DNA from 3 places in the Rhodococcus sp. P1Y genome. Region 2 is predicted to be linked to each of the others. Evidence: riboswitches for the same ligand, from Rfam matches in the RefSeq annotation. Region 2 holds a riboswitch; each other region holds the start of a gene.
The links. Region 2 has a riboswitch for thiamine pyrophosphate ahead of D8W71_RS04780 (3-oxoacyl-ACP reductase). Riboswitches for the same ligand answer to the same signal wherever they lie in the genome.

Region 1 (3,271 bases), 1.8 Mb from region 2:
GTCGGCGGCGAGTTGGTAGCCGCGCTGTAGAGCCTGGACGAACTTCCGTGCTTCGTCGGGATTGTCCGCGAGCCAGTTCTCGTTACCGCTGATGGTGATCGCGTAGGCGTCGGGGAAGCCGTAGTCGGTGCTCTCGAAGTACTTCATCGGCGTGCCACTGTGCTCGGCTTCGATACCTTCCCAGGCAAGGTAGGACACCGTGAAGTCAGCGGTTCCGGAGTAGACGGCCTCGTACGCGGACGTGCCGAGCACGACGCTCTCGTAGTTGCCGGTACCGCCGTCGTTCTGGATGACCTGTCGAACTCCTGCTTGCTCGCCGGTGTCGCCGAATCCGGCGTACACCTTGCCGTCGAGCGACTTCGGGCTCGTGATGTCGTCGCGATCCGCTCGAACTCCGATCGCCGTTGCCCAGTGCTGCAGCGGCGCGAGAACCGAGACAATCTGTGCGCCGGCCGCTTTCGCGAAGGTGGTCGAGCTCTGCGTGCTGATTCCGAACTCGGCGTTACCGGAGTCGACGAGCGTGTCCGGCGAACTGTTGTTGTAGGGCAACACTTCGACGTCGAGACCCGCGTCGGCGAAATACCCTTCCTGCAGTGCGACGAACAACCCGGTGTGGTTGGTGTTCGGCGTCCAGTCGAGTGCAAACCGGATGGTATCGGAGTCGTTCGTCTGGGCGCACGACGTCAGACCGGCGACCGTGATCGCTGCAACCACCGCAGCCAGTAACCGCTTCACAGTGTCACCGGCCACGGTGTCGGCGTGAGTGCGGTATCCCAGAACATCAATTCGTATCGGGTGGCGACGCGAAACGCCTGCGTCATCGACGCCCGATCGGCGTCGGTGGCTGCAGCTGCCGCCGTGTCGACGAGTGTGCGGGCGCCGTCGACGACGGCGCGAAACTCGTCCGAATCGTACGTCGACACCCACCGTGCATAGGGGTGTTCGGGATCGGCTTGGAGTACCTCGCGAGCAGCTCCTGCGAGTCGCACGGCTACGTCGGCGTAGATCCAGAAGCACGGCAGAATCGCTGCTGCTGCAACCGCATACGGCTCGGTTGCCGCGGACGCGATGAGATACGAGGTGTAGCCCAGACACGCAGGGGAGTGCTCGGCGCTCGAATCCGAGCGGGGAAGAGCGTCACCCGACAGAAGCGATTCGTGCAGCGATGCTTCTTCGACCGCACTCGCGGCCGACGTGGCCCAGAATGCAGCCGTCGCGGCGTCGGGTGCCTTGGACGCCAGGAGAGACAGCGCCTTTGCGTAGCCCTCCAGGTAGAGGTGGTCCTGCTCGATGTACGTGCGGAAAGCGTCGAGCGGCAGCGTGCCGTCTCCGAGCAGACGCAGAAATTTCAGATCGTCGATAGCAGCACGCAGATCCGCGGTCGCGTCCCACAGTCGATCCGTATGGCGAACAGGGTTCACCGAGCTAGAAGGCGCATTCATCGCCTTGACATCCCTTCGTCAGCATTACCTGCATCAGGTTCGACGGGTGTGATCTCAGCATCCGCATGTACGGACGCACCCCGTGTCAGAACATCGCCGACCATACATCATGCGGCTCCGCCGCCCGTGCGCGCGGACATACCGCCGGGTGTCACTACGCACTCACGGGGCGGTCCGAGGGGGTCGTGAGTGCATACGCACCGCCCGGCGGAATTACGCACGCACGGGAGGCGGGGCCGTTACCATGGCTAAATGAATGCAACCCACAAGTGGTCGAAGGTCGTCGCAACGCTCTGTGCCACGGGGGCCGCTCTGGTCATCGGCAGCGGTGTCGCGAATGCAGACGAATGGCCGCCCATCCCGGACTATCCGAGCCCGAGCGTTCCGTTCGAGGCGTCGGGCTTCCTGACGCCGACCGACCCGGCCTACTGGAACCCGCTGGTCGCCGAGAACAGGCTGACGTCACCGTACGGAACCAGCACCAGAATCGTCTGTACGTCGTTTCACGGCGTGCTGACCGGATGCTGGCAGGCCGACGCCCAGGGCAACCCCCACAAGCTGGTCGCGTTGCCATTCGACTTCCCGAACGTGTCCGGATCGTCGATGCCGGGCGGGGGACCTCAGCACTTCGTGTATCCGGGGTTCATCCCGGGAATCGGATAAGCCCCGGCAATCGCATCAGTTCTTCATGTCCTCGAGTTCCATTCCCTTGGTCTCGGGGATGTTGGAGCGGACGAAGAAGAAGGACACAGCGGCCATGAGGGCGAAGAAGCCGTAGATGACCCAGAGCCCGACAGTCTGGGTGAGCGGTGGGAATGCCAGCGTCACTGCGAAATTGGCAATCCAGTTCGCGGCTGTGCCGATTCCTAGGGCTACGGCGCGCATGCGGTTGGGGAACATCTCGCCGAGCAGAACCCACATGATCGGGCCCCACGTTGCGGCGAAGAAGATCACGAACAGGTTTGCTCCGATCAGTGCGACGGCACCCCAGGGGCTCGGCAGGGTGACGTCGTCGCCGCTTCCGATCTGCTGGGAGAACGAGACCGCAGCCATGGCCAAGCCGACGAACATTCCGATCGAGCCGCCGAGTAGTAGCTTTCGTCGTCCGATTCGGTCCACGAACAGGATGGCGACGAACGTCATCGTCACGTTGATGATCGAGGTGATGACCGACGTCGCGAACGACTGGTCCTCGGTGAACCCAACGGACTTCCAGAGCGTCGTCGAGTAGTAGAAGATCGCGTTGATGCCGACGAGCTGCTGCAATACGGCCATGATGATGCCGACCCACACGATGGGTTGCAGGCCGAATTTCGATCCACGGATGTCGTTGAACGAGGACTTCTCTTCTTTGCGCAGCGTCAAACGAATTTCGTGGACGCGCTCGTCCGGGTGAAGCTCGCCGGTGATGTTGGCGAGAATTTCGGCGGCCTCGTCGTCGAGGTGCTTGCCGACGAGGTAGCGCGGCGATTCGGGGATGGTCACGGCGAGCAGCCCGTAGATGAGGGCGGGTACGACGCCGACCAGGAACATCCAGCGCCAGGCTTCGAGTCCGAGCCAGAGGTCGTTGGATGCACCGTCGGCGGCGCCCTGCAGAAGAGCGTCGGACAGCAGGGCGGCAAAGATTCCGAGCGTGATCGCGAGTTGTTGGAGCGACGCGAGGCTGCCACGCCACTTTGCCGGTGCGATTTCGGCGATGTAGGCAGGAGCGATAACCGACGCGATTCCGATTCCGAGACCACCGAGGATTCGCCACAGAATGAGATCCGGAACGCTGAAAGCCAGGCCGGATCCGACCGAGGAAATGGTGAACAAGGCCGATCCGAGGA
Region 2 (3,271 bases):
CAGCGGCCCGTCGACCGAGAAGTACTTGCCCACGTGATCGATGGAGCGGACCTTCGCCGGATCGGCGTACCTCCCGTCCCGATCCAGGTCGAGCGCGTCGGCATCCCAACTGTCCCACAGCGACAGTGCAACCTCGACGAACTCCTCGGCGCGGGCGTAACGCTCTGCACGAGGGGGTATTTCACCGTAACCGTGATTGCGGGCTTCGGCGTCGAACATCGAGGTGACGACGTTCCACCCGGCACGGCCGCCGCTGATGTGATCGAGAGAACTGAGCAACCGAGCGGCGTGAAATGGTGTGTAGAACGTCGTCGACACCGTGGTCACGAGTCCGATGTGCGTGGTTGCCCTGGCCATGGCCGTCAGGGCGGTGATGGGTTCGAGGAACCATGTTCCGGCTCCTGCGGGATCACGAACGGAGTGTCCGTCGGCGAAGAACACTGCGTCGAGTTTGCCGCGTTCGGCTGTCCGCGCGAGATCCTCGTAGTACCGAATGTCGCCGAGATCCTCGACCCGGGAGTTCGGATGACGCCACGCCGCGCTGTGGTGGCCGCAGCCGAACAGGAATGCGTTCAAGTGCAGCATATGTCAGTCCTTGACCAAACCGCCGTCGACGACGAGGTTCTGACCGGTCACCGACCTGGACCACGGTGACGCGAAAAACAATGATGCGTCGGCGAATTCCTCCGGTGTCACGACGCGCCCGAGCGGGGTCGATGCCGCGATCAGATCGAACACCTCGTCGGGCGTCGCAGCGCTGGCATCGGTGGTGCGAAGCAGACCTCCGGAGACCATGTTGACGGCGATGCCGTCGGCCCCGAGATCCGCTGCAAGAGTTCGTGTCAGCGACAGGAGTGCAGCTTTGGCCGCGGTGTACTCGTGGTAGGGGACCACCGGGTTCTGGAACAAATTGGTACCCACGTTGACGATTCGACCGAATCCGCCTGCACGCATTCCGGGCAGTGCACGTTGCGTGGTGGTCAGCGCACCGCGGACTGCACCCTGGAACTGTGCGTCGAACTGTTCCCACGAGATGGTGTCGGCTTTGGCGCGTGCATCACCGTTGAACGAGAAGTCGGCAAGAGCATTGTTGACGACGGTCGTGACCGTGGTCCCGAAATGCTGCTCGGCGGCGCCGAACAATGCGTCGATCTGTCCGGCGTCGGTGACGTCGGCCCGCACGGCGAGACCACCGATCTCTGCGGCAAGCGCTTCGGCAGAATCTTGACTACGACGGTAGTTCACGACGACGCGTGCGCCCTGGCCTGCGTATGCGCGGGCGATCGCGGATCCGAGTCCGCGGCCTGCTCCGGTGACCAGGACTGTCTGCTCGTCGAAATTCATGCGCGTACCTCTCGCTCGGTCGGGACGTCCGAGCACGAAGTCGCACAGACATTCCTACGCTGGTGTTGGCCAGATCAGGTTCGACGGGTGTGTTCTCAGCCGCATCGGTGCGGCACCCCGTGTCCACGGAAGACTCTAACCCGTATCGCGCGTTCTATTCGTATCTATCCCTGACGCTAGAGATCGATATAGGCTCCTACGATGCCCGATCGCGTGTACGTCGAATACTGGCTCGACGAAAATGTGGTTCTCGTACTGGACAATCGGGTGGTCGAGATCTTCGACGCCACTCACGCGGTCGTATCGGGGACTCCCCGTTGGCACGTGAACCACATCGGAGTGGAAGCAAAGCCCAGGAAGAACGGTGGCCTGCGCATCACGATCGGCGCACGGTTGCCCGACCAATCCCTGTCGTACATCGGTGCACAGGCGGTGCTCGACGTGCCGGAGGACAAGGTCCCGCACGTGCTGGCGTTCTTCGACCGCGCGAAGGAAGCCCGAGCTAGCCGGTGACCACCCAACCGTGCGCCGGCACCGTCACCCAGCCGGACCGCACGGATGCATGCCCAGCGAGGATGTCCCCGGACATGCGATAGTCGACTGCCTCGTCACCGAGATTGAGTGCGACATGCAGTTCGTGCGAACCGTCGTGCGCGCGGTAGAGCATCGCCGTGTTGGTGAGCTCCGCCGTCTCCGTGCGCGCAGTGTGTAACCACGAGTGCCGCCGCCTCAGGCCGATCAACTCCTGATGCAGGTGGTAGGTAGGCCAACCGCTCGGGTCCAGTTGATCCTTGGTCATCGGAAATTCGGGGCGAACATCATCGTCACCGCCGACACGTTCTTCTTTCACGCCGCGGAAACCCTGTTCGTCTCCGTAGTAGATCATCGGAGTGCCCCCGGTCGTGAACAGCACGACGAGCGCGTGCGCCAGATGCCGAGAGTCCTCGACAGTGCTCGCGATTCGGTTGACGTCGTGGTTTCCGACGAACGTCGCCGGGACGAACGTGTCGAGCCAGTCGTTGTGCCGACCGAGCGCATGCGACAGTTCGAAGAAGTTCAGCTCGGAGATACCGCTCCACGTTGCTTTCCACAGCTCGTACTGGGTCACCGAGTCGAGCGAACTGCGCGACACGATCTGCGCATAGTCACCGTGAATGACCTCGCCCAGGAAGTAGGCGTCGGGATGCTTCTCACGTACCCGAGGTACAACCGTGTTCCAGAACGCCGGCGGCACAGCGTATGCCGCGTCCAGACGCCAGGCGTCGGCTCCTCGGTCGAGCCAGTGGTTCATCACCTGGGCGATGAAGTCCTGCACCTCGGGATTGCCGTGGTTCAGGGTGACGAGCTCGTCGTGGCCTTCGAAATTGCGATGGGACGGCCGGTCTCCCGAACGATCGATGTGGAACCAGGATCCTTCGCCGTCGCGCAACTCCTGCTGAAATCTCGGAAACCGTTGGCCGACATGGTTGAAAACGCCGTCGAGCATGATCTTCAGGCCGCGGCTGTGCGCTGCCTCGACCAGCGTATCGAAATCCTCGTCGGTGCCGAGCCTGGAGTCGATGTGCAAATAGTCGACGGTCTCGTACCCGTGCCCTTCCGAGGCAAAAATCGGCCCGAGCGCAATTCCGGAAGCCCCCAATTCGAGGGCGTAGTCCAGCCATTCGACGATCTTGAGCAGCTTGTGTTCCTCGGCCAGCGAGGTTCCGTCCCAGTCGCGCACCGGTGCTCCCGCAAAGCCCAGCGGGTAGACGTGCCACCAGATTGCATGCTCCACCCACGACGGACTCACGCGGTCACCCCCTGGTCACTCCGCAGGCTACGCTCCCGCACCACATCCTGGTCACTCCGCAGGCTACGCTCCCGCACCACGCTCTCGCGGCCGAGTTCAGCTGCCCCCGCATGCCCGGACAAACTGGTGACCAGATCG
Region 3 (3,271 bases), 1.3 Mb from region 2:
CTGCGCCGCGACAACCAGCGGTGTTCGGCAGTGGCGCAATGTTCAGCTTTCGCAGCAGCTCGAGCACACCGGTGCCGCCGCCTGCGTCGACGCGTCGCATCGCGACGGTGGTCAACTCGGTCCCCGACGCGACGAGCGCCTCTTCGAGTACAGCCAGGTTGGCCGCTCCCCCGGTGCCCATGATGAGGCGGGAGTCGAAAGTCTTGTCCGCAATTCTCAACACGTCAGCCACCTCAGGAGTGGAGCCTGCGGAACGACCCTCGTCGGTGGGAGTGGAGCCCGCGGAACGACCCCTATCCACCCTGCACCGCCGTGAGAACTTCGATGTTCCAGCCCTTTTCGACGGTGGTCAAGTCCCATCGGCTCTTCGGCAGCACTGTGCCGTCGACGGCGACGGCGATGCCCTTGTCCGGCATGGAGAGCTGGGTCAGCAACTGACGCATCGTCAGCCCCTCGGAGAGGGCGTGGTCTTCGCCGTTGACAGTGATCATTCTTGCCTACCTTTTCTGGGGAACCGGGCTGGATCGGCGGCCTTTGCCTCGGGGAGTGTGTCGCCGGCGAGTAGCGCCGAGACAGCGTCTGCGGTGATGGGCGTCAACAGGATTCCGTTGCGTCCGTGTCCTGATGCGACGATCACGCGGTCGGAGATGCGACCGATGACGGGGAGTCCGTCCGGGCTCATCGGGCGTAGTCCGGCAGCGGCCTCGTACAGTTCGTATTCGCCGATGCTCGGCATCAGTCGTTCGGCGTCGGCGATGAGGTCGCGGACGCCTGCGACGGTCACCTGCGTGTCCTGGCCGGATTCGTATTGCGTTGCTCCGACCACGAGCCCATCGCCGCGGGGAACCAGGTAGATGGGCCGGCCGTGGACGCTGCCGCGGATGGTGCGCGTGGGTGCCTCCCCTGCACTCGGTCGTCGGCGAAGCCTGAGGATCTCGCCCTTCACGGCGCGAACAGGCACGGAAGGGAGCAGTGTCGCAGTCTGTGCGCCCGACGCGACGACAATCTGGTCGGCGTCGAGCGAATCGAGATCGGCGACGGTATCGGCAACGAACTCCACACCGTCGGCAGCCTGAAGCAGGGCAGTGATCAGAGCCCGATTGTCGACGGCGGATTCGGTGGGCGCGAGCAGCCCGAGGCGGATGTTCTGCGCCAACGACGGTTCGAGTTCCCGGATCTGTGCGCGGCCGAGAATCTCGAGCTCGTGACCTTGCTGTCCGACGAATTCTGCGATGGTCCGCAGATCTGCGGCATCGGCCGAATCCAGTGCGACGGTCAACGATCCTGATGCGGAGAAGACGTCGACTCCCAAGCTGCGTGCGAACTCGGGCCACCGTGCGAGGGACTGTGCACCGAGCGCGAGCAGGTCGTGTTCGCCGGGCCACCCTTCCGACAGCGGTGCGAGCATGCCGCCGGCTACCCACGACGCACCCGACCCGACGGACGGGTCGTACAGGGTGACCGTCCACCCGTCACGCACTGCGCGCGCCGCAACGGCAAGACCGATGACGCCGCCACCCACGACGGCAAGCGTTGTCGACATTTCCTGACCCACCTCACTCCCTGCGCCGGCATGATCCGGTTCAGGTATTGACGGTAAGGACGGGCGTGTCCACTCTCAGCCCCGCGTACCCCAGGACTCCCGTGTCGTTACGAACTGATCACAGACTACCGTTTGCATCGTGCATCCCACTCAGAGCTCCCGAAATCAATCGGCACGCGAGCGTTTGGCATCTGCTCGCCTGTATCTGTGCACCGACGCTCGCCGTGAGCACGGTGACCTCGCGCAGTTCGCCGAGGCCGCCCTGTCCGGCGGAGTCGACATCATTCAGCTCCGCGACAAGAACTCCGCCGGTGAGCGTGAACACGGCCCGCTCGAGGCCAAGGACGAGATCGCCGCGCTGGCCATCCTGTCGGCCGCGACCAGGCGCCACGGTGCATTGCTCGCCGTCAACGACAGGGCCGACCTGGCTTTGGCGTCGGGCGCAGATGTCCTGCATCTGGGCCAGGGCGATCTACCCGTTCACTACGCCCGCCAGATCCTCGGGCCCGACGTGGTCATCGGACGGTCGACGCAGAACCGAAGCCAGGCCAGCCTTGCGGCCATCGAGGACGGCGTCGACTATTTCGCGACGGGACCGGTGTGGGCAACTCCCACCAAGCCGAACCGAAAGGCGGCCGGTCTCGACCTTCTACGCAGCACCGCGGAGTCGGCACCTTCGCGGCCCTGGTTCGCGATCGGCGGCATCGATGCAGACAACGTCGACGAGGTTCTCGCCGCGGGCGCCGACCGGATCGTCGTGGTCCGCGCCATCACTGCAGCCCGCGACCCGCAGGCTGCCGCGCAGGAACTCGCCGAGAAGCTCAGACGGAGCTAGTCGAGCCAGGCCAGTACGGTCGATGGTGACAGCACCTGAACGGCTGTCGGCAGTCGTTGGCGCAGCCCACGATCGGCGGTGACGAGCGCGGTCAACGCGTCGCCGTCGTGTGCGCGTCGGGCAAGCTCGTCGTCACCGCTGCCGGCCGCATGAAAGACCGGGATGCGCGTGTCCTCGAACTGCGCGGCTCTGGCGTCACCCTCGAGCACCGCTTCGATCGAGTCGAGCCAGCCGAAACTGCCGTCGGGCAGTTCCACCGTCCTCGGCAACACCTCGGCCAGCGAGGTCAGCAATTCACCGGTCGCTCCGCTTCGGTCCCGCCACCAACCGTTCGGCCGCGATCCGAGGACGTTCGCCGTGTCGAGGAGCACTCGAAGCGGTGTAGCGCGCAGCTCGGGCCAGCTGGCAGCGAACCCCGGGTGCAGAGGCAACAGGTCGACCGAGTCCTCGGGCACCCATCGCAATTCGGTGCTTTCGCCGTTGGGGGTCGTGGCGAGTTGGTGATCGGCGTCGGCGACGACTGTCGTGTACGACCACCCGCTCGCAACTCGGGCGGTGACCTTCTCGCCCCGGACCTGCAACCGCTCCGAACCGATGCCCGCTTCCTCGTCCGCTTCGCGGACAGCCGCGTCGACGCTGCTCTCGTGCGAATCTCGTGCACCACCCGGCAGCGCCCACGTTCCACCCTGATGGCTCCACAGTGCTCGGTGCTGCAGCAGCACCGTCGGCTCACCGCCAGGCGAGGGCGCACGAAGCAATAGACCAGCGGCGCCGTGCTTTCCCCAGTGCCGTGTCCCGTTCTCGCCGATTACCCACCCGTCACCGTCGCCGCGCATACTGCCCTACCTTAGGCGAGAGCTGCCGTCCCGGGGATTGCGCCGCCGGGAAGCGCT

Region 1: it holds a riboswitch for thiamine pyrophosphate, as region 2 does, so the genes downstream of both, D8W71_RS23295 (TenA family protein) here and D8W71_RS04780 (3-oxoacyl-ACP reductase) in region 2, are expected to answer to the same signal.
Region 3: it holds a riboswitch for thiamine pyrophosphate, as region 2 does, so the genes downstream of both, thiO (glycine oxidase ThiO) here and D8W71_RS04780 (3-oxoacyl-ACP reductase) in region 2, are expected to answer to the same signal.

What each region holds. Positions count from the first base shown of each region.
Region 1 covers NZ_CP032762.1:5,054,674-5,057,944, reverse strand. Annotated here, with positions in the region: gene D8W71_RS23300 (ABC transporter substrate-binding protein) at 1-750, opposite strand, end outside; gene D8W71_RS23295 (TenA family protein) at 732-1,442, opposite strand; TPP riboswitch at 1,436-1,535, opposite strand; gene D8W71_RS23290 (hypothetical protein) at 1,695-2,105, shown strand; gene D8W71_RS23285 (sugar porter family MFS transporter) at 2,121-3,271, opposite strand, start outside.
Region 2 covers NZ_CP032762.1:1,009,686-1,012,956, reverse strand. Annotated here, with positions in the region: gene D8W71_RS04785 (LLM class flavin-dependent oxidoreductase) at 1-585, opposite strand, end outside; gene D8W71_RS04780 (3-oxoacyl-ACP reductase) at 589-1,344, opposite strand; TPP riboswitch at 1,379-1,474, opposite strand; gene D8W71_RS04775 (hypothetical protein) at 1,546-1,857, shown strand; gene D8W71_RS04770 (alpha-amylase family glycosyl hydrolase) at 1,847-3,133, opposite strand; gene D8W71_RS04765 (alpha-hydroxy-acid oxidizing protein) at 3,130-3,271, opposite strand, start outside.
Region 3 covers NZ_CP032762.1:5,621,101-5,624,371, forward strand. Annotated here, with positions in the region: gene D8W71_RS26040 (thiazole synthase) at 1-232, opposite strand, end outside; gene thiS (sulfur carrier protein ThiS) at 294-491, opposite strand; gene thiO (glycine oxidase ThiO) at 488-1,543, opposite strand; TPP riboswitch at 1,544-1,656, opposite strand; gene thiE (thiamine phosphate synthase) at 1,683-2,378, shown strand; gene D8W71_RS26060 (NUDIX hydrolase) at 2,375-3,214, opposite strand.